DNA from 3 places in the Arthrobacter sp. Y3223151 genome. Region 2 is predicted to be linked to each of the others. Evidence: riboswitches for the same ligand, from Rfam matches in the RefSeq annotation. Region 2 holds a riboswitch; each other region holds the start of a gene.
The links. Region 2 has a riboswitch for thiamine pyrophosphate ahead of AC5RUP_RS01915 (NtaA/DmoA family FMN-dependent monooxygenase). Riboswitches for the same ligand answer to the same signal wherever they lie in the genome.
Positions count from the first base shown of each region.

Region 1: another riboswitch for thiamine pyrophosphate. It lies ahead of AC5RUP_RS00120 (ECF transporter S component); the one in region 2 lies ahead of AC5RUP_RS01915 (NtaA/DmoA family FMN-dependent monooxygenase).
Region 3: another riboswitch for thiamine pyrophosphate. It lies ahead of AC5RUP_RS03575 (YkoF family thiamine/hydroxymethylpyrimidine-binding protein); the one in region 2 lies ahead of AC5RUP_RS01915 (NtaA/DmoA family FMN-dependent monooxygenase).

Region 1 is NZ_JBNHGI010000001.1:21,493-28,608, reverse strand. It holds gene AC5RUP_RS00145 (Na+/H+ antiporter subunit D) at 1-398, shown strand, start outside; gene AC5RUP_RS00140 (Na+/H+ antiporter subunit E) at 395-955, shown strand; gene AC5RUP_RS00135 (MrpF/PhaF family protein) at 952-1,236, shown strand; gene mnhG (monovalent cation/H(+) antiporter subunit G) at 1,226-1,768, shown strand; gene AC5RUP_RS00125 (DUF4235 domain-containing protein) at 1,878-2,138, opposite strand; TPP riboswitch at 2,308-2,441, shown strand; gene AC5RUP_RS00120 (ECF transporter S component) at 2,484-3,104, shown strand; gene AC5RUP_RS00115 (ABC transporter ATP-binding protein) at 3,113-4,630, shown strand; gene AC5RUP_RS00110 (energy-coupling factor transporter transmembrane component T family protein) at 4,633-5,424, shown strand; gene AC5RUP_RS00105 (zinc-dependent alcohol dehydrogenase) at 5,484-6,659, opposite strand; gene AC5RUP_RS00100 (VOC family protein) at 6,828-7,116, opposite strand, start outside.
Region 2 is NZ_JBNHGI010000001.1:382,862-389,977, reverse strand. It holds gene AC5RUP_RS01935 (SGNH/GDSL hydrolase family protein) at 1-125, opposite strand, end outside; gene AC5RUP_RS01930 (hypothetical protein) at 296-436, shown strand; gene AC5RUP_RS01925 (hypothetical protein) at 592-1,659, shown strand; gene AC5RUP_RS01920 (oxidoreductase) at 1,673-2,497, shown strand; gene AC5RUP_RS01915 (NtaA/DmoA family FMN-dependent monooxygenase) at 2,516-3,889, opposite strand; TPP riboswitch at 3,920-4,029, opposite strand; gene scpC (succinyl-CoA:acetate CoA-transferase ScpC) at 4,160-5,680, opposite strand; gene AC5RUP_RS01905 (LysR family transcriptional regulator ArgP) at 5,811-6,710, opposite strand; gene AC5RUP_RS01900 (LysE/ArgO family amino acid transporter) at 6,781-7,116, shown strand, end outside.
Region 3 is NZ_JBNHGI010000001.1:734,977-742,092, reverse strand. It holds gene AC5RUP_RS03595 (pyridoxal phosphate-dependent decarboxylase family protein) at 1-1,241, opposite strand, end outside; gene AC5RUP_RS03590 (energy-coupling factor transporter transmembrane component T family protein) at 1,432-2,247, opposite strand; gene AC5RUP_RS03585 (ABC transporter ATP-binding protein) at 2,244-4,019, opposite strand; gene AC5RUP_RS03580 (ECF transporter S component) at 4,006-4,632, opposite strand; gene AC5RUP_RS03575 (YkoF family thiamine/hydroxymethylpyrimidine-binding protein) at 4,649-5,320, opposite strand; TPP riboswitch at 5,353-5,463, opposite strand; gene AC5RUP_RS03570 (adenylosuccinate synthase) at 5,726-7,015, opposite strand.

The DNA.
Region 1 (7,116 bases), 360 kb from region 2:
TCGCCTGGGTGCTCGTGGCGGGCAGCATGGTCACGTCGCTGCTGACCCTGCTGGCCATGGCACGGGTCTGGAACCGCGTGTTCTGGCGCCGCCCCGAAGACGCCGAGCACCCGGACCCGGTCCTGGTGGCTACCAAGCCCGACGGGTCCGCGCTGCGGACCACCCGCCACGTGGAGAACGCTCCGCACGGTCGGTTCACCGGGCGGGGCATCGTTCAACTGCTGCCGCTGCCCATGGTCTGGCCGACGGTCGGGCTGGTGGCGATGGGCGTTGCCCTCACGGTGTTCGCCGGGCCCCTGTTCGAACTCAGCGACCAGGCGGCGCGCGAGATGCTGCAGCGCACCCCGTACGTCGAGGCCGTCCTGGGCGAGGGCGCCCTGCAGGAGGGGAGCCGATGAGGAAACCGCGCATCTCCATCTGGGTCGAGCTGCCGCTGCTGGCCTGGCTGGTCATCCTCTGGGGCTCCCTGTGGCAGGACTTCAGCCCGGGTAACCTGATCTTCGGCCTGCTGATCGCGCTGCTCATCGTGAACCTGTTCTACCTGCCGCCGGTCGAACTCAGCGGGCGCTTCAATCCGCTGGCCGCGGCAATCTTCGCCGCCACGTTTGTGTGGCAGGTCGCGGTCGCAAGCGTCGAAGTCCTGTGGCTGGCACTGACCCGCGGCCCGACCCTGCGCAACGCGGTGGTGGCGGTCCGGCTGCGAAGCCACTCGGACCTGCTGGTGACTGCCACCGGGCATGCCATTTCGCTGATCCCCGGCAGCTTTGTGGTGGACGTGGACCGCTCGACGTCCACGCTTTACCTGCACGTGCTCGACGTTGACACCGAGGAGGCCGCCGAGGGTTTTCGCGCCCAAGTGCGGCGGATCGAGGCCGGCCTGATCCGGACGATGGGCACGAAGGAAGAACTGGCGATGGTCAAGGCCGAAGGTACCGGCAGAGGAGGTGCAGTGTGAACGGGGACGTCATTCCGGTTGCGCAAATCGTCGTGAGCGCAGTGCTGGCCGTGGCCGCTGTACTGTCGCTGATCCGGCTGGCCCGCGGGCCGTCGCTGCTGGACCGGCTGCTGGCCATAGACGTGCTGCTGGCGATCGTCTGCGCCGGACTCATCGTGGACATGGCCGCCGGCGGCCACATGAACAACCTGACGCTGGTTGTCGTCATCAGCGTTGTCGGCTTCATCGGCTCGGTCGCCGTGGCTCGTTTCGTGACGGACGGGCGGCCTCGTGAACACTGACTTGATCCTCGACATCGCGACCGCCGTCTGCCTGATCGCCGGCGCGGGGATGTCCCTGGCCGCGGCCATCGGCCTGCTGCGGTTTCCCGACCTGCTCTCGCGGATGCACGCCGCCACGAAGCCGCAGGTCTTCGGCCTGCTGCTGCTGCTGACGGGACTGGGATTGCAGCTGCGCAGCTGGGCGGCGGTGCCCATACTCCTCATAGCCTGGCTGTTCCAGTTGCTGACCGTGCCGGTTTCGGCCCACATGGTGGGCCGGGCCGGCTACCGCACCAAACACCTGCGCAAGGAAATCCTCAGCGTGGACGACCTCGACGCGGTGGTGGAGGCGGCGGCGGAGGAAGATTCCGCGGCGTCATCCGATGACGCCACGCCGGCCGGTGCCGACACAGGCGGCCGTGCTGCCGCCGGCAGCCGTGCTGTCACCGGCGGCCAGGACGCCGGGAAGCCGGGGGAACGGCGAACCGCGGGGGCGGCGGCCGCTCCGGGGCGGACCGACCAGGACGACGCCGGGCCCGCGGACGCTCCGTAACCTGCCGGCCAAGGGGACCGGGCCGCGGGCGGGCGCCGGCGGCCGGGACCAAAACGCGATGGGGGACGGGCCCGCGGCCCGTCCCCCATCGGAATCCTCAAGGGACCGCTTAGACCATTTCCCGGGTCTTGTCGTAGCGGATGACCGCCTTGGCGGTGGCGCGCTTGGTCAGCACCTGGATCACCCGCGCCACGGTGCCGGACACCACGGCGAAGGCCACCGCCGCCCGCAGGCTGTTCTCCAGGTCATCGTCGCTCTTGGGCGCATCTTTTCCGGTGACCATCTTCCAGACAAGCCCCAGCAGCTGGCTGGCTGCCAGGCCCGCGCCGATACTCACCAGTGTGCCCAAGAGCCTCAACACAACGCTCATGCCCGCTCCCTTCCGGGGCCGCAGCCCCGTCTCAACTGCTGTTCCGGTTCCCAGCCTACTGCCCGGCACCCGCCGGGGCCGTAAGCCCTCGTGCATTTTCCCGGGGTCTGCGCCCGAATGCCCGCCGCTGCGGGCGAGTGTAGACTGGTACGTGCTGCCAGACAGCATCTAGTGACGACAGGGGAGCGTCCGACCGGCCGGTGCACACCGGAGACCGGGAGGGACGCTGAGAGTGCGGATAGACCGCAGACCCTCGAACCTGCTCCGGTTAGTACCGGCGAAGGGAGTCGAGTTCTCGGGGCGCGCCGCGTGGCCGCCCTCCCCTCCTGCAACCAGGAGGATTCCATGAGTACCGTTTCGAATGTACCCGTCACGCCCACCCCTGCCCGGAAGCAGCGTTACGGCTGGCGGGTGGTGGACATCGTCGTTGCCTCGGTGGTCGCCGTGGCCGTCGGCGTCATCTTCTGGGCCTGGTCGGCGGGCTGGCCGCTGATCGAGGGCCTGACCATAGCTTTCCCGCCTTCCGCCGGGCTGTACACCGGCGGCTGGCTGATGGCGGGCGTGCTGGGCGGGCTGATCATCCGCAAGCCCGGCGCCGCCATCTACTGCGAGATGCTGGCGGCGGTTGTCTCCGCGCTGCTGGGCACGAGCTTCGGCATGACCGTCCTGGTCTCCGGCCTGATCCAGGGCCTGGGCGCCGAGGTCGTCTTCCTGCTCTTTCTGTACCGCAGGTTTAATCTCGGCGTGGCGCTGCTGGCCGGCCTGGGCGCAGGCCTGGCGCTGTCGATCAGCGAGAACATCCTCTACAACATGCTGTGGGCCGCCGAATGGCAGATCGCCTACGTGGGCTTCGCGGCCGTGTCCGGCGTGGTGATTGCCGGGCTGCTGCCGTGGCTGGCGGTCAGGGGCCTGGCGAAGACGGGTGCGCTGTCCTCCTTCGCCGCGGGACGCACGGCAGACGCCTGAGCCGTTTGATGGGAGCGCAGAGTACGACGGCGGCGCCCCGCCCGGTGCCCGTCCTCGCCGAGGGGTGGGGCTGGCGGCATGCCGGCCGCAAGGATCGGGCGGTGCACGCGGCCAGTTTCAGCATCGCCCCGGGCGAACGGGTCCTGCTGCTGGGCGCCTCCGGGGCCGGCAAGTCCACGCTGCTGCACGCCATGGCCGGCGTCCTCGGCGACGAGGGCGAAGGCGAGGAGACCGGCCGGCTGAGCGTGGCGGGGGTGCGTCCCTCCGAGGCCCGCGGCCGGGCCGGCCTCGTGCTGCAGGATCCGGAAAGCCAGCTGGTGCTGGCCCGGGTCGGCGACGAGGTGGCCTTCGGGGCGGAGAACCTCTCGCTGCCGCGCGGGCAGATCTGGGACCGGGTCCGTGAATCCCTGGCCGATGTCGGCCTGGCCGTCCCGCTGGACCATCCCACGTCGGCGCTGTCCGGCGGCCAAAAGCAGCGGCTGGCGCTGGCCTCGGTCCTGGCCATGCGGCCGGGGCTGCTGCTGCTGGATGAGCCGACCGCAAACCTGGACCCCGCCGGGGTGCGGGAAGTACGGGACGCCGTGGCCCGGGTGCTGGACCGCACCGGCGCCACCTTGGTGGTGGTCGAGCACCGGGTGGCGGTCTGGGCGGACGTCGTGGACCGCGTGATCGTGCTCGCGGCCGGCGGCGGCGTGCTGGCCGACGGGCCGCCGGACCAGGTGCTCGCCGAAGGCGCCACCCGTGCCCGGCTGATCGAGGCCGGCGTCTGGGTTCCCGGTCATACCCCGCGGCTGGAGCTGCCCGCGGCACCGGCCCCGGGCGGCCCGTTGCTGCGGGCGGCGGCATTGGACGTGTCGCGGAACCGGAAAGCCGCGCCGGTGCTGCGCGGGGTGGACCTGGACCTGTTGGCCGGGCAGGCGCTCAGCGTCACCGGCGCGAACGGTGCCGGCAAATCCACCCTGGCCCTCACCCTGGCCGGCCTGCAGGCACCCGCGGGAGGGGATCTCTCGGCGACGCCGGCGTTGCAGCGCGGGGCCGGCTTGTCCCCTGCCAAGTGGAAGTCCGCGCAGTTGGTGACCCGGATCGGCAGCGTTTTCCAGGAACCGGAACACCAGTTCCTCACCGGCACGGTTCTCGACGAACTGGAATTCGGCCCGCGCCGCGTGGCCAAACTGCCCGAGGCAGGCGTCCGGCAGCGGGTGGACACGATCGCCGAGCGGCTCCGGCTGACCCGCCTGCTGCAGGCCAACCCGTTCACGCTCTCCGGCGGGGAGAAACGCAGGCTGTCGGTAGCCACCATGCTGGCCACCGGCCCGGACATCCTGATGCTGGACGAGCCGACCTTCGGACAGGACGCCAATACCTGGGCCGAACTGGTCACGCTGCTGGCCGAGCTGGTGGCCGAGGGCCGGAGCGTGGTCTCGGTGACGCACGACGACGACTTCACCGCCGCGCTCGGCGGCGCCGGCGTCCGGGTGGCTGACGGCGGCGTCCGCCCGGCCCAGCCGCTGGGGAGGGCAGCATGAGTATGGACCTGATGAACCCCCGGCTGGCCGCCTCCCCGTTCAGCCGCGCCAACCCGGTATCGAAGCTGGCCGCCGCCGCCCTGGTCACCGTGGTGGTCCTGCTCAGTGTGGACTGGGTCAGCGCCTCCGTGGTGCTGGCCGCGGAACTGTTGCTGATGCCCGTGCTGGGTGTCAGCCCGTGGCTGCTGCTGAAGCGCGGCTGGCCGCTGCTGGCGGCGGCTGCCGTCGGGGCCTGGGCAACGGCCTTGCTGGCCGAGAAGTCCGGGGCAGTGCTGTTCCGGTTCGGTCCGCTGATCTTCACGGAGGACTCGGTGGCCGGCGGCGTTGCCATCGGCCTGCGGTCGCTCGCCGTTGCGCTGCCGGGCATTTTCCTGCTCCTGACGACCGACCCGACGGACCTGGCGGACGCCTTGGCGCAGAAGCTGAAGCTGCCCCACCGGTTCGTGCTGGGAGCGCTGGCCGCCATGCGGTTGGTGGGGCTGCTGGTGGAGGAATGGCGCACCCTCGGTTTGGCGCGCCGCGCCCGCGGTGTCGGGGCGGAGAACCGGCCGCTGGCCAAGGCGGGCGCGTTCGCCGGCCAGGCGTTCGGCCTGATCGTGCAGGCCATCCGCCGGGCCACCCGGCTGGCCGTCGCGATGGAGGCCCGCGGCTTCGGCGCCGGGCCCCGGACCTGGGCGCGCGAATCCACCTACAGCATGGTGGATGTGTGGGTGGTGCTGGGCGGGGCGGTCATCGCCGGCGCAGCCGCCGCTGCCGCGGTGGCCGCCGGGACCTGGAACTTCATCTTCGTGTGAACCGGTACGGGCGGACCCCGGCGATCCACGCCGGCCGGGGTCCGCCGATCCGTTCAGGACTACGGCTTGAGCACCACCTTGATGCAGCCGTCCTCCTTCTTCTGGAACTTCTCGTACATCTCCGGCGCCTGCTCCAGCGGAACCTGGTGGGTCGCCAGGTCGAGCACGCCCAGCGGGTCCGACGGGTGGTCGACCAGCGGCAGCAGATCGTCGATCCACCGCTTCACGTTGCACTGGCCCATCCTCAGCTGGAGCTGCTTGTCGAACATGGTCAGCATCGGCAGGGGGTCCTTCATCCCGCCGTACACGCCGCTGATCGAGATCGTGCCGCCGCGCCGGACGGCGTCGATCGCGGTGTAGAGCGCGTCGAGCCTGTCCACCCCCGCTGCCTCCATCGCCTTGCGGCCCACGGCGGACGGCAGCAGCCCCACCGCCTGGTGGACCGCGCCGGCCACGGGCGAGCCGTGCGCCTCCATGCCCACCGCGTCCACCACCGAGTCGGGCCCGCGGCCGCCCGTGCGCTCCCGCAGGTCGTCCGCGACGTCGCCGTGCAGGTCCAGCGTCTCGATGCCGTGGCGCTCCGCCATGGCCCGCCGCTCCGCGACGGGGTCCACCGCCAGCACCCGGTAGCCGAGGTGCCGGCCGATCCGGGCGGACATCTGGCCGATGGGGCCCAGGCCGAGCACGGCCAGGGAGCCGCCTTCCGGCGGGGCCGCGTACTGCACGGCCTGCCACGCGGTGGGCACCACATCGGAGAGGTACAGGTAGCGCTCGTCCTCACCGGCGTGGGGCACCTTGATGGGTCCGTAGTCCGCGTGCGGGACACGCAGGTACTCGGCCTGCCCGCCGGGCACCGAGCCGTAGAGCCTCGAGTAGCCCAGGAACTGGGCATTGTTGTTGTACTCGCGGACCTGGGTGGTCTCGCACTGGGACTGCAGGCCCTGTCGGCACATGAAGCAGTGGCCGCAGGAGACATTGAACGGGATGACCACCCGGTCCCCGGCCTTGATTTGGGTGACGGCCGAGCCGACCTCCTCAACGATCCCCATGGGCTCGTGTCCGATGATGTCGCCCTTGTCCATGAAGGGAGTGAGCACCTCGTAGAGGTGCAGGTCCGAGCCGCAGATTCCGGTCGAGGTGATCCGCACGATCGCGTCCGTGGGCTCCTGGATCCGCGGATCCGGGACCTCCTCCACGCTGACCGAACGCTTCCCTTGCCACGTCAGAGCCTTCATTGCCCTCCTTCTCGGACCTGCCGCCCCGGACGGAACGACAGCATGCTGATCATTTCGGTCCAATCGACCCTAACACTGCAGTAACGCGGTGGTCGAAGCGGGTCCCGATCCCGGAAGGCTCCTGTGCCGGGGGACGTTTTTCAGCAGGCAGATGGGCAGGAGGGCGTCCTACGCACCCACCAGGACGAAGACGTTGCCGTCGGGCGCACGCATCACGGCCACATGCCCCGACTCGGTGGCGAAGGGCGCCTCTATCCATTCCACTCCGCCGTCGGAAGACAGCTCCTCGTAGGCGCGTCGGACATCGCCAACGAACACTTCGACCTCGAGGCGCCGGTTGTCGGGGTTGTTGCTGAGGACGAGTTCGGAACTGTTCCCGTCCGGAAAGCGCATGCCGACCAGGGTCCAATCCTGTCCTGCCGGAGTCTTGCGGCTGATCCGCCAGGACTCCCGCATC
Region 2 (7,116 bases):
TGGGTAATTGAATCTCCGAGTCCCGCAATAGCGCTTGGATACGATCGCGGGGCGACGGATCCAGGCACAGCAAGCAGCGCCAACAGCATCAGCGGCAGGATCAGGAACCGGACGGTGCTGCCCACGGAACCTTCTCCATGTCGACGACTCTAATCACCGACAGCAACTGTCGCCATAGCCCGAGGACGATACGTGAACCCTCCCGAGCGTCATGGATGCCCGGCAGGAGCGGCACCAAGCAGCAGGTGGCGCGTGTCTTGGTCCGGGGAGCGTCCGGTCGACGTAGGCTCGAGTCATGGATGGCGAAGTGACCGAGTTGGAAGGGCAAACCACCATCAATGAACTGCTGGACGAGCCGGTCGGCGTTTCACACATCCAGATGACCCTGCCGATCTATGTCCAGCTCCGGGCGGGCGAGTTCCGCCGTCTTTCCTGAACGCTCCGGCGCAGGTTCACCCCTCTGCCCGGCGGCCGCGCCGGCGATGCTTTTCCGAAGCGCCTCGCTACACTGACGGCATCGACGGTGATCGGGGGACGGGCGCGGTGAAGCGGAAGCGGCGGCAGGGAAGCCGGGGCCGGAGGCTTGGGCCGGTGATGGCGGCAGTGCTGACGGCGGGCACCCTGGCGGCCTGCGGGCAGCTGCCGGGAGATCCGGGGGAACCAGCACGGCCCGAGGCCGAGTTGGTTGACGCCGTCGATTGCACAACAGCACAGCACATGGTCGAACCAAGGAATCCGTCCGTACCTCCGCCGCCGGCGGTCGGCGGCGTGCCCGAAGCCTTCGCGCCGGTCGACGTCATCCGCTGTGATGCCCTGGCGATGGCAACCGTCGAGGACGAGGACGGCCTGTGGTCGGCGGTCACGGAAGAGCGGCTCACCGGAAACATTGACGCGCTGCTCACTGCGCTGGCGCAGCCCAGCGACGGACCCAGGGCGAACCTGGTCTGCACCGCCGACATGGAAATGGTCCCCGATCTGTGGTTGGTGGATGCGGCCGGCAAGGCCATGCGGGCCGCCTGGCCGACGGATTCCTGCGGCAAGACGAAACCCGGGGTCCGCGAGGTCCTGGCGGGCATGACCGTGATCGAGTCCACCCGGCACCGGCTGGAACTGATCCAGCCGAGGGCGGCACTGGATGCCGGTTGCCCCGCCGAGTGGGGCTTCAAGGCGATGCCGGGAGTGACTGAGCTGGCGCCGTTCGAGCAGCCGGGAGCGGAGCAGCCGCGCGGCAGCGGCGAGGGCGTGCCGGGTTCCCCCGGCCTTTTGCCACGCGCCGGCGAGGTCGACGCCTTGAGGATCTGCCAGTACCGGACGGCGCCGGTGCCGGCCGCAGAGGATGAACTGCCCGCCGACGCGCAGCCGGACCTGAATTTTGGCGTCATCCAGATCGTGTCGGGGATTTTTTCCAAGGGCGGGAGCCTGGAGGGCACGGCAAAGGACGCCCTCCTGAACGCGGCCGCACAGGATAGGGATGCTGGCGAATGCGCCGACGACGCAACGGAGTTTGCGGTGCTCTGGCCGCTCGCCGAGGGGCAGGGCGCCGGTGCTCCGCTGACGGTGGAACTCGACGGTTGCCGGCGGCTCTTCGCTCCCGACGGCGCCGGCCGGACGTTGCCGGACGAGGCGCGCACCGCCGTCGTCATGGCTTTGGAAAAGTGAGGGGAGCCCGATGATGACGGACAAAGTCGCCCTGGTAACCGGAGCGTCCTCCGGGATCGGGGAACACACCTGCCGGGAACTGGCACGCGGCGGCTTCACCGTCTACGCGGCCGCGCGCCGCGTGGAGAGGATGCGCCCGCTGGAAGAGCACGGGGTGCGCGTCCTCGAGATGGACCTGGCCGACGACGCGTCGATGGTGCGCGGGGTGGAGCACATCCTGTCGGAGCAGGGACGGCTGGACGTTCTGGTCAACAACGCCGGGTACGCCTCCTACGGCGCCATCGAGAACGTGCCGCTGGAGGACGCCCGGCAGCAGTTCGACGTGAACCTGTTCGGGCTGGGCCGGCTCATCCAACTGGCGGCCCCGGCCATGCGGGCCCAGGGCAGCGGGCGGATCATCAACGTCTCCTCGATCGGCGGTGTGTTCTACGAACCCCTCGGCGGCTGGTACCACGCGGCGAAATTCGCGGTCGAGGGTTTGTCGGACTGCCTCCGAGTGGAGCTGAAGCCCTTCGGCATCGACGTGGTGATCGTCGAGCCCGGGCCGATCCTGACCGAGTGGGACGCCATCGCGGTGGAGAGCCTGCAGCTGAGTTCCGAAGGCACGGCCTACGCACCGCAGGCAGAGAGCGTGGCGCGGGCGATTGCCGGGGCGTACACGGAACGCACGGGAACGCGGCCGGACGTTGTGGGCCGCCGCATCGCCCGGGTGGCGGCCGCTCGGCGCACGCGCAGCCGGTACCCGGTCGGCAGGGGCGCGCGGACGATCATGGGCGCTCGCCGGCTCCTGCCCGACCGGGTCTTCGACGCCGTGCTGGCCAGGATCTACCAGCGCTGAGCCGGAGCGGTAGGGCTGCTAAGACGCGACGGAGCGGCTGCCTGCCGGGGAAGCTCCCAGGTGATCGCGCAGGGTGTGTCCCGAATAGGCGGTCCGGAACCGGCCCCGGGCCTGCAGTTTCGGCACCACGCCGTTGACGAAGTCTTCGAGTGAGGACGGGTAGAGGGCCGACATGATCACGAAACCGTCAGCCGCCTCAGAGTCGTAGAGTTCGCACAAGTAGTCGGCGATGTCCGACGGATCGCCCACGGGCTGGGGTTTCAGCTGGTTCATGGCCTGCGCCAGCGCCAGCTCGCGGACGGTCATGGATTCCCGGCGGGCTGCGGCCAGGAGCATTTGTTCAAAGCCCTCGCTGCCCGTGGCCCCGCGATGGGCCAGCAGCAACTCCTCGGCGCTGCCGTCCGGCGTCAGGTCCTCCCGGGCCGCGTGGAGGAGCCGGCCCAATTTCGTCAGGACGTCCTCCTCGTCGAGTGCCGCCTGCAGGCCCCGCACGGCTTGGCGGGCGGCGGCCGGCGTGGCGCCGGTGATCGGCTGGACCGCCGGGAGGACGGCCAGCTGATCCGGATTCCGTCCGGCGGCCGCAGCGCGGGCCCGCAGTTCGGTCCGCACCGCGCGCATGGCGTCCGGGGTGTCGGCGACGGCGAATACGACCTCGGCCCAGCGGGCCGCGAACTCCATGCCGCGCGGGGAGGACCCGGCCTGCATGAGCACCGGCCTTCCCTGCGGGCTGCGCGGCAGGGTGATCGGACCGCGGCTCAGCGGACGGTCGTCGCCGTTGCGCCGGGGCCGTTCGGGTATCCGGTGGACACGCTCCGGATCCGCAAACCGGCGACCCGGCCCGTCCAGTGTCAGCGCCCCGGGTTCCCAGCTTTCCCACAGGTCCACCACGGCCTGGACGACGTCGTCGGCCCGGTCGTAACGCTCGGATTTGGGCGGGATGGCGGCCAGGCCGAAGTTGGCGGCCTCGGCGTCGGTGGTGGACGTGACGATGTTCCAGGCGACCCGGCCGCCGGAGAGGTGATCCAGCGAGAGCAGCTTCCGGGCGATCGTGTAGGCAGGGGTGAAGGTCGTGGAGATGGTGGCGGCCAGGCCCAGGTGGCGGGTCGCCCCGGCAACCAGTGACAGGGTGACCAAGGGGTCGAGATAGATGGCGCCCTTGCCGCCGGTGACCAGCGTGGTGGCGTAGTCGCCCGCGTTGTCCTCCGGGACGGCCAGCGCGTCGGGCAGGAACAGCATGTCGAAGCAGCCTCGTTCCAGCGTCCGGCCCAGATCGAGGTAAAACTCTGCGCTCAGCCAGTCCCGCCGGGAGAGCGGATGCCGCCAGTTCTCCGAATACTGGCTGGTCGGCGGGTTGACCATCGCCACCAGGTGCATGCCGCCGGATGTCTGCATTGTCGCGCCCTTCTGTTGAGTGAACAGGGCACGGGTGTGAGGGTTGCTCCCTGCGCTGGCATGATCCAGATCAGGTTCAACGGTCGAAACTTGAGAAGCTTCCTCTCAGCCCGGTTCACCGGACTCCCGTGTACAAGCCAGCAGCCTACCGGCAGCCGCACCGGGCGGCGAAAGGCCGCAGGCACGACGGCGTCATACTCCCGGGCGCCGCGTGGACAGCGGGCGGACAGCCGGACCGACCCGCCGCCCGGTGTGCGGGGAGGCCGGCCGTTACTGCCGTGCGGGGAGCATGCTGCCGGTCTCCACGAAGCGCTGGTGCCAGGACAAGGCCTCGCCGAGCAAGTGCGGGGTGTGCTTGCCGAAGCTGTCCCGGCAGGCCCGGTCGAAGTAGTCCTGGAGCATGGGCCGGTAGTCCGGATGCGCGCAGGTCTCGATGATCTTGCGCGCCCGCTGCTTCGGCGCGAGCCCGCGCAGGTCGGCCAGACCCTGCTCGGTGATCACGATCATCGTGTCGTGCTCGGTGTGGTCGACGTGGCTGGCCATCGGCACGATGCTGGAGACCTTCCCGCCCTTGGCCATGCTGGGGGACATGAACACGGACAGGTAGCTGTTTCGGGCGAAGTCGCCGGAGCCGCCGATGCCGTTCATGACCTTGGTGCCGGCCACGTGGGTGGAGTTGATGTTGCCGTATATGTCCGCCTCGATCATGCCGTTGAGCGAGATGCAGCCCAGCCGGCGGACCAGCTCGGGGTGATTGGAAATCTCCTGGGTGCGCAGGATAATGCGCTCGCGGTAGTAGTCGACGTTTGCGTTGAACTCCTCCAGGCCCGTGCGGCTGAGCGAGAAGGAGGTGGCGGAGGCCATGCGCAGCACGCCCTCCTTGAGCAGCTGCAGCATGCCGTCTTGGATGACTTCGGTGTAGGCGGTCAGGCCGCGGTAGCCGCCGGCCGCCAGACCTTCCAGCACCGCGTTGGGGATATTGCCGACGCCGGACTGCAGCGGGAGCAGCTGCTCGGTCAACCGCCCGCGCCGGACCTCGTGGTCCAGGAACTCCAGCAGGTGGCCGGCGATCTGCTGCGACGCGTCGTCGGGCGGGTTGAAGGGGGAGTTCCGGTCGGGCGCGTCGGTGTGCACGACGGCCACGATCTTGTCCGGATCCACCTGCAGGTAGGGTTCGCCGATCCGGTCGTCGGGATGCTCGAGCGGGATGGGCCGGCGTTCCGGCGGCAGGGCGGTGCCGTAGTAGACGTCGTGCATGCCCTCGAGACCCACCGGCTGGGCGTTGTTGATCTCCACGATGACCTGGCTGGCCTGCCGGAGCCAGGTCATGTTGTTGCCCACGGAGGTGGACGGGATGAGCCGTCCGTCCTCGAGGATGCCCACCGCCTCGACCACGGCCAGGTCCACGTCGCCGAAAAACCCGAACCAGGTGTGCTGGGCGACGTGGCTGAGGTGCATGTCGATGTAGTCCAGCTCGCCGGCATTGATCCGTTCGCGCAGCGCCGGGTCCGACTGGTAGGGCAGGCGCAGCTGCATCCCGTCGACCTTGGCGAGGGCGCCGTCGAGCTCAGGGGCCGTCGAAGCGCCGGTGAGTACGCGGATCTTGAACTGCTCCCCGGCCGCGTGCGCGGTTTCCATCCGTGCCGCGAGCGCCTGCGGCACGGCCTTAGGGTAACCGGCGCCGGTGAAGCCGCTCATGGCAACGGTCATGCCGGGTTTGATCAGTTCTGCCGCCTGCTCCGCGCTCATCACGCGCTCGCGCAGGCGGGCGTTGCGAATGCGGTCTTGCATCGTGCCCCTTCGTCTGGATCTCTCCCTCCACTGTAGGGCCGGGCACGGGTGCCGGGGTTCGGGGCGGAGAAAACGGCACCCCTGGCAGCGGGCGGAGGCGCCGCGCGCCGCGGGATTTCCGGGCGCTGAGCTAGCGCTGCCGCAGCTGGTCCAGCGCGGTCTGCCGAACGCAGGCAGTCAGTTCGTCTAGCACCGGCGAGCTGATTTTCCAGCGCTGCCAGTATAACGGCACGTCCACCGGCAGGTCGGGGGCTAGTTCGTGCAGCGTCCCGGTGCGGACGTCCGCCAGGCACTGTTGCTCCGGCAGCAGGGCCCAGCCGATGCCCAGCCGGACCGCCGAGGCAAACTCCGCCGAGGCGGGCAGATAATGGCGCGGCGCCGCCAGCGCGGCGCCGGTCAGTTCCCGGTAGAAGCGCTCCTGCAGGTCGTCCTTGCGGTCAAAATCGAGCACGGGCGCGGCCGCCAGCCACGCCGGGTCGGCGTGTCCGGTCCCGGCGGGCCGCCAGTGCTCCAGGTAGGCCGGGCTGGCCACCGCCCGGTAGCGCAGCGAGCCGAGCGCCTCCACCGAGCAGCCCTGGACCGGTTCCGGCGTCGCCGTCACCGCGGCCGTCACCCGTCCGGCCCGCAGCAGGGAGGTCGAATGCTGCTCGTCTTCGCGGTGGACTTCGAAAAACACCCCGCGGTCGCGCGGCATGCGGGCCAGCGCGCCCAGGAACCAGGTGGCCAGCGAATCGGCGTTGACCACCAGCGGCAGGGCCACGCCGTCGCCGTCGCCGCCGAGTTCGCGCTGCGCGTCGGCCTGCAGGACCCGCACCTGCCGCGCCAGCCGCAGGACCACATCTCCGGCCGCAGTCGTTCGCACCGGAGCGGTGCGCTGCAACAGGACCTGCCCGGCCGCCTGCTCCATGGACTTGATCCGTTGGGACACGGCCGAGGGCGTCACGTGGAGGGCGCGGGAAGCGGCATCGAAGCTGCCCTCCTGGACGACGACGGCGAAGGTCGCCAGATGGTCGAACTGGAACGGCTGCATAAGGCAAGCTTACGTAACTGAAGTTTCTTTAGCTGTACTGATGCGCGTGTTGTCAGTAGCGTCAACTGTTGTGACTACCGCTATTGCTCCCGCAGTCTTGCTGGGCCTGGGAACCGGGCTGGCCCTGATCGTCGCCATCGGCGCGCAAAACGCCTTCGTGCTGCGCCAGGGCATCCGCGGCGAGCACATCGGCGTCGTCGTTCTCATCTGCGCGGTGTCCGACGCACTGCTGATCACCGCCGGGATCGCTGGCATCGGCGCCGTGATCGAGGCCGCCCCGGCGGTGGTGGACGTCATCCGGCTGGGCGGGGCGGCGTTCCTGCTGGCCTACGCGGTGTTCGCCGCCAAACGGGCGATCAGGCCGGGCGTGCTGACCGCCTCGGCCAATCGCGCCGGCGGGGGACTG
Region 3 (7,116 bases), 350 kb from region 2:
ACCTCGCGGGTGAAGTCGTCCGGGTCCGAGCCGTCCTCCGGCGTAAACCGGACCAGCACCTGGTTGAGCACCACCTCGTTGAGGATCTGCACGCCGTCCGCCTCCGCCAGCCGTCCTGCCATCCGCGACGCCAGCGAACAGCAGCGCCCCACGAGGTCCGCCACCCCTTCGCGGCCGAGCGTCCGCAGCGCGGCGTAGGCCGGGAAGCCGCGGGCACGGCGGGAGAACTCCGGCACCCACGCGACCTCGTCCCGTTCGGCGCCGTACTCCAGATAGGCGGCATGCGGCGGGGACATCGTGCGCTGGTGCACCTCGGCGTCGCGGACAAAGGCCACACCGGAGTCGTACGGGACGTTGAGCCACTTGTGCGCGTCGGTGGCCCAGGAGTCGGCCAGCTCCACGCCGTCCAACAGGTGCCGGTGATCCGGGCTGGCAGCGGCCCACAGCCCGAACGCGCCGTCGACATGGATCCAGGCGCCGTCCCGCCGTCGTACTCGTTCCACCGCCGGACGGATGGGATCGAAGGACCCGGTGTTCACGTTGCCGGCCTGCAGGTTGACGATCAGCGGCATGTCGGCGGGAATCCGGTCCAGCACGGCGTCGAGCGAGTCCAGCGTGATGCTGCCCTGCGCGTCGGTGGCCACCGAGTAGATCCTGCGGCGACCCAGGCCCAGGTACTGCAGCGCGGTCAGCACGGTGCTGTGGGCTTCTTCCCCTACGACGACGGCGATTTCCGGCGCGCCGAACAGGCCGTCGCCCACCACGTCCCAGCCCACCCGTTCCAGCACTGCCGTCCGTGCCGCAGCCAGGCAGGTGAAGTGTGCCATCTGGCAGCCGGTCACCAGGCCGAAGCCGGCATCCGCGGGCAGCCCGAACAGGTCCAGCAGCCAGGCGCCCACTGCCTCTTCCACCACGGAGGCGGCCGGACCGGCCACATACAGCCCGGCGTTCTGGTCCCAGGTGGAGGTCAGCCAGTCGGCCGCGAGCGCGGCGGGCTGGGCGCCGCCGATCACGAAGCCGAAGTAACGCGGACCGGCCATCGCCACGGCGGCCCGCCCGCCGACGTCGGCCAGGTGCTCAATGACCGCTTGCGGGTCTTCGCCCTGCTGCGGCAGGTCCCCCGCCAGTTCACGGCGCAGGGCAACCACATCCAGCCCCGATTTCACCGGTCGCCCGGGCAGGGATTGCAGGTATTTCGCCGCTAGCTCGGCCGTGCGGTGGAGCAGTTCGTCGTCCCCCATGACGAGCATGTTACGCCGCGGCCCTGCCCTGCGACAGGCGGCGGGCCCGAACGCGCTGGCCGCGGGCAGATCCCGCGGCAAGCAGGGCAGGTCCCGCAGCACTCATGACGGATCCCGCGGCGTTCATGGGCCGGCCAGGGCATACGGGCAGGCCGGTCGTCGAGCGGCGTCTCAGTTCACGAGCGGCGCCTCAGTTCACGAGCGCTTCGAAGCCGGCCAGGTACCCCAGGGCATGGCTGGTGAGCAGGATGGCCGCGAGAACCCCCAGGACGCCGGCAACCATCAGCCAGTCCGCCCTGCTCAGCGGGATTTTCCGCCAGATGGTCCGCGGGCTCAGGCCCAGGCCCCGCGACTCCAGCGCCTGGGCCATCCGCTCGCCCTTGCGCACGGAGACGACCAGCAGGGCAAACGCCGCGTTCCCGTAGGCGCGCAGGCCGCGCGGCAGTGAGCCGTCCGGACGGAGCCGGGCCCGGACGGCGTGGGCCTGCCGAATGGTCAGCCACTCCCGCGGCATCTCCTGCAGCATGCGGTACCCGGCCAGGACGGCGTAGGTGATCCGGGGCCCGAGCCCGGCGTGCTGGTGCAGGCTGCCCATCAGCGCGACGCCGTCGGTCGAGGCGAGGAAACCGATGGCCAGGATCCCGATGACCAGGGTGCGCAGGGCCAGGGAACCGCCGACGGCGAGGCCTTCGACCGTGATCCGCAGCGGCCCGGAGGTCCATAACACCTCGCCGGGCCGGCTCAGCGCATTGACCATGAAAACCCCCAGCCCGAAGGCGACGAAGGGCACGTGCGCCAGCGCCATAGTCCTCAGCCTCAGGCGCGTGGAGGCGGCGACCGCGGCCAGGGCCACCAGGTAGAGGACGGCGGGCGTCACCGGATCGAAAATGAAGACCAGGGCCAGCGACACGACGAACAGGAGCGCGAGCTTGATGGTGGGATTGCGCCGGGCCAGGACGCCGCCGACGACGGCGGAAGCCGGGCCGGCGGCGAAGTCCGCGCTCATGCCCGGCTGCCGATCTGCGGGTGCGCGGCACCGGCGCGGGTAACGCCGCCGGTAACGGCGGCATCGAGCCGGTCGAGGACGCGCCGGATCTCGTCCGCGGAGGCGAACTCGGCCAGCAGCCAGTCGATCAGCGGTGGTAGCCGCAGGCCGGCGCGGTGCAGGACGGCGGGGTCGCGCAGGATGTCGAAGACGGGGCCGTCGGCAATCACCTTTCGGTCCGCGATCACGATGGCCCGGTCGGCCAGCGTGGCGACGGTCCGCAGGTCATGGCTGGAGAAGAGGATGCCGCGGCCAGCGGCGGCGGCATCCCGGAAGGCTGCCACCGTGGCGATGGTGTCCCGCCGGTCGAGGCCGAACGTGGGTTCATCGGCCAGGAGCGCGGGCCGCTCGTGGGCCAGCATGGCCGCCACGCTCAGGCGGCGCTTCTCGCCGCCCGACAACCGGAAGGGGCTCTGGTCCGCCACATGGGTGAGCCGGTGCCGCGCCAGGAGACGCCCGAACCGTTCGGCGGGGGCGTCGGGAAGGCCGTGCCGGACTTCGTCCCGGACGGTGTGCGCCACGAACTGGTGCTCGGGATTCTGGAACACCATCCCCGGACGTTCCCCGCCGACGGTTCCGGCCGCCGGCGGAAGGAGCCGGGCCAAGGTGAGCAGCAAGGAGGTTTTGCCGGCCCCGTTCGCTCCCAGCAGGGCCGCGATTTCGCCGCGCCTCAACCGGAGCGTCACATCCTTAAGAATCGCAGCCTCCGGCGGGACATCGCCTGCATTCCGGCGCTTCTTCCGCCCGGGCATCGTCCGCGAGACGGACAGGCTCTCGGCGGCCAGCACCGTCTCGCCGGTCGCGGGCACCGCGGCAGCGGGCACCGCGGCCTCCCCCTCGGGGACAGGCGGGGTTACGTCCTCGGGGTCCGGCGCCGCCAGCTGCCGCAGGTCCGAACAGACGTCGGGCGCGCCGAGGCCGCCGGGCCGGCCGGTGACGGCCAGCAATTCCGTCTCCAGCGGCAGCCAGCATCCGGCCGTGTTCAGCTGGACGGCATGGGTCCCCAGCACGTCGGCGGTCGCGCCGTCGGCCAGGACCTGGCCCGCGTCGCCCAGGACGACCGCCCGGCGCGGCAGGCCGGCTATGCCGGCCACGCCGGCGTAGTCGTCCAGCCGGTGTTCGACCAGCACCACTGCCGGCCCGTAGGCGGCCGTGGCAGCGCTGACGGCGTCCCGCACCGCGGCCAGGCCTGCCGGGTCCAGCATGGAGGTGGGTTCGTCGAGCAGCAGCAGGTCCGGTTCGGCGATGAGGCTCGCGGCCAGCGCCACCCGCTGGCCTTCTCCGCCGGACAGCTGGGCTGTCGGGCGGCCGCGCAGGCCGGCGGCACCAACGGAGGCCAGCGCGGCGTCGATCCGTGCGGATATCTCCTCCGGAGGCACCGCGCGGTTCTCCAGCGGCAGCGCCAGCTCCTGTTCGACGTCGGGAAGGCAGACTCCGGAGGAGGGATCCTGGGCCAGCACGCCGACGTGCCGGGAAAGCTCGGCGACCGAGGAATCGGTGGTGGCCACGCCGTTCACCGACACCGTGCCGGCCAGGGTGGCGACCACCGAGTGCGGGACCACCCCCGTGACCGCCTGCAGCAGCGTGGACTTACCCGACCCGGAAGCCCCGAACACGATCAGGTGTTCCCCGAACCCAAGCCGCAGCGTGATGTTGCGCAGCACGGCCGTGTCCCGCCGGGGGAAGCCTACGGATACGTCATCGAGCTCCAGGACCGGGTCAGCGGTGCGCATCGGTTGTGCCCAGCCGGGCGCGGCCAATCGCAAAGTTATCCACCACGCCGGTCTTCGCCAGCCCGTCGACGATGATCTTGCCCAGCAGCCCGCCCACAATTACACCGGAGATCAGGTGGATGACCAGGCGGGTCCAGAACAAGTCCTGGCCGTACCAGCCGGACCGGAAGGCCGAATAGAAGAAGACCAGACCGGCGCCGAACAGCCCGGACAGGGCGTAGGTAAGCCAGCCGTAGGAACGGTAGCGGGTGGCCGCGAACGGGATCTCGCTGCCAATGCCCTGAATGGCGGCCGCGATGAAGAGCAGCGGACCGACGGCGGAGCCCAGGAACACCACCTCTATCACCGAGGCCAAAACCTCGGCCAGGACGCCGGCGAAGGGACGTTGGACGATGGCGATGGCGATCGGAGCCACCAGCAGCCAGCTTCCGGCCAGGAAGTGCTGCGACAGGTCTCCGGCCGGGCCCATCAGCAGGGACAGGGCAGTCCAGGCCTGGACGAAGACCCAGTAGAGGAAACCGAAGACGACGCCCAGGACAACCAGGAGGACGAGGTCCTTCAGGGTCCAGGCACCGCGCGGGAGGGCATGCTGCTGCGAAGTCGATGATGGCATGACTGGTCCTTCCGCTTCAGGAGGCGCTGGGGCTGTTGATGGAGAGCGTGGCGTGGGTCGTCACGTGCTGGACGGACCGGCCCACCAGGATCCAGCCGGCGGCAATGGTCTGCAGCACCTGGGCGACGTCGCCGTCCAAGCGGGTGACGAAATGCTCCGCCTGCACCACGACGCCCGTGGACTTGGCGTAGTCGATGGCGGCGTAGATATCGCGCATGTGGTCCGCCGAGGCGCCGCCGGTACCGCCGTCGGCCAGGGGGTAAAGCGCCCAGTCGGCGGCGGCCTCGATTCCCGTGGGTTCCAGTTCCGGGATCTCGGAGTACAGGGCCGCGCCGCCCTCGGGTATCTCGCAGCTGACCCCGCCCGGGCAGCCCCGGGACAGGAGCACGGAGGCCGAGACATGCGCCCCGGTGCGTCCCGCCGCGGCAATGACCTGGCTCAGGTAGCGCAGCACATCCTGCTCGGCGCCGGTCAGGTAGGTGCTCACCTTGCCGGTCTGCACGTCGAGGCCGGTGGAGTCGGCCTGGCCCAGTGCCGCCAGGATGACGTCGGCGTAGTTGTCGGCCATGACCGCCAGGGTCAATCTCGCGCCCACGCCGAACTCGCGGGGAGTGGCGGTGAACTTGTCGCTGCCGACGGCAGCAATGGGGGTGTTCGTCGCTGTGACGATCGAGTCTGATGTTCGCATGTCGCGCCCTTAGGTTTGTTAAACGGGGCACGGGTAGTAAAGAGTCAACGTCCCTGCGCTGGCATGATCCAGATCAGGTTCGACGGTCGAAACTTGAGAAGTTTCCTCTCAGCCCGGCTCACCGGACTCCCGTGTTGCCCACGAGTCTAACCCATCGGGCGCGGTAGTGGCGAAAGGTTTCAACGGCTTGAAAGGGGCTGTGAAGGCGGGGATGCGGCGGGGGCGCGGACATCACTGCCCGCGCCCCCGCCGTCGTCATCCAGCGGTAACGGCCCGACACCGAACCGGACGCACCGCCGTCGTCATCCAGCGGTAACGGCCCGACGCCGAACCGATCGCCCCGCCGTCGTCATCCAGCGGTGACGGCCCGACGCCGAACCGGACGCACCGCCGTCATTGGTCCTGCTATTCGTTGATCAGGTCCCGCACCACGATGGTCTGGTCGCGGTCGGGGCCAACGCCGATGGCGGAGAACCGGGTGCCGGAGAGCTTTTCGAGCGCCAGCACGTAGTTGCGGGCGTTCTCGGGCAGGTCTTCCAGGGTTCTGGCGCCGGTGATGTCCTCGGTCCAGCCCTCGAAGTACTCGAAGATCGGCTTGGCGTGGTGGAACTCGGTCTGGGTCATCGGCATTTCGTCGTGCCGGATGCCGTCCACGTCGTAGGCGACGCAGACCGGGATCTGTTCGATGCCGGTGAGGACGTCCAGCTTGGTCACGAAGTAGTCGGTGAAGCCGTTGACCCGGGCGGCGTGGCGGGCCAGCACGGCGTCGTACCAGCCGCAGCGCCGCGGCCGGCCGGTGTTCACGCCGAACTCCCCGCCCTTCTTCTGCAGGTACTCGCCCATGTCATCGAACAGCTCGGTGGGGAACGGCCCGGCGCCCACGCGGGTGGTGTATGCCTTGATGATGCCCACCACACGGTTGATCCGGGTGGGGCCGATGCCCGAGCCCACGGACGCGCCGCCGGCGGTCGGGTTGGAGGAGGTCACGAACGGGTAGGTGCCGTGGTCCACGTCCAGGAACGTTGCCTGTCCGCCCTCCATCAGTACGACCTTGCCCTCGTCCAGCGCCTTGTTCAGCACGTAGGTGGAGTCGATGACCATCGGGCGCAGCCGCTCGGCGAAGGAGAGGAAGTACTCCACGACCTCCTCGACGTGCACGTCCCGGCGGTTGTAGACCTTGACCAGCAGTTCGTTCTTCTGCCGCAGCGAGCCTTCGACCTTCTGCCGCAGGATCGATTCGTCGAACACGTCCTGCACGCGGATGCCCAGCCGGGCCACCTTGTCCATGTAGGCGGGGCCGATGCCCCGGCCCGTGGTGCCGATCGCGCGCTTGCCCAGGAAGCGTTCGGTCACCTTGTCCATGGTCTGGTGGAACGGGGCCACCAGGTGGGCGTTGGCCGAGACGCGCAGCCGCGAGGTGTCCGCGCCGCGGGCCTCGAGCCCGTCGATCTCCTCGAAGAGGGCCTCCAGGTTGACCACGCAGCCGTTGCCGATGATCGGAGTGGCGTTGGGGGACAGGATGCCGGCCGGCAACAGCTTCAGCTCGTACTTCTCCCCGCCGACGACGACGGTGTGCCCGGCGTTGTTGCCGCCGTTCGGCTTAACCACGTAATCCACGCGGCCGCCGAGCAGGTCGGTAGCCTTGCCTTTTCCTTCGTCGCCCCACTGGGCTCCGACGATCACAATTGCTGGCATGGGATCCTCCCCCATTCGATGCGGCGGAAGCCCCGGACAGACTGCACATCAAGGAGCCGCTGCCGCGCATGAGAACGCCCCTCACTCCGGATGGAGTATTT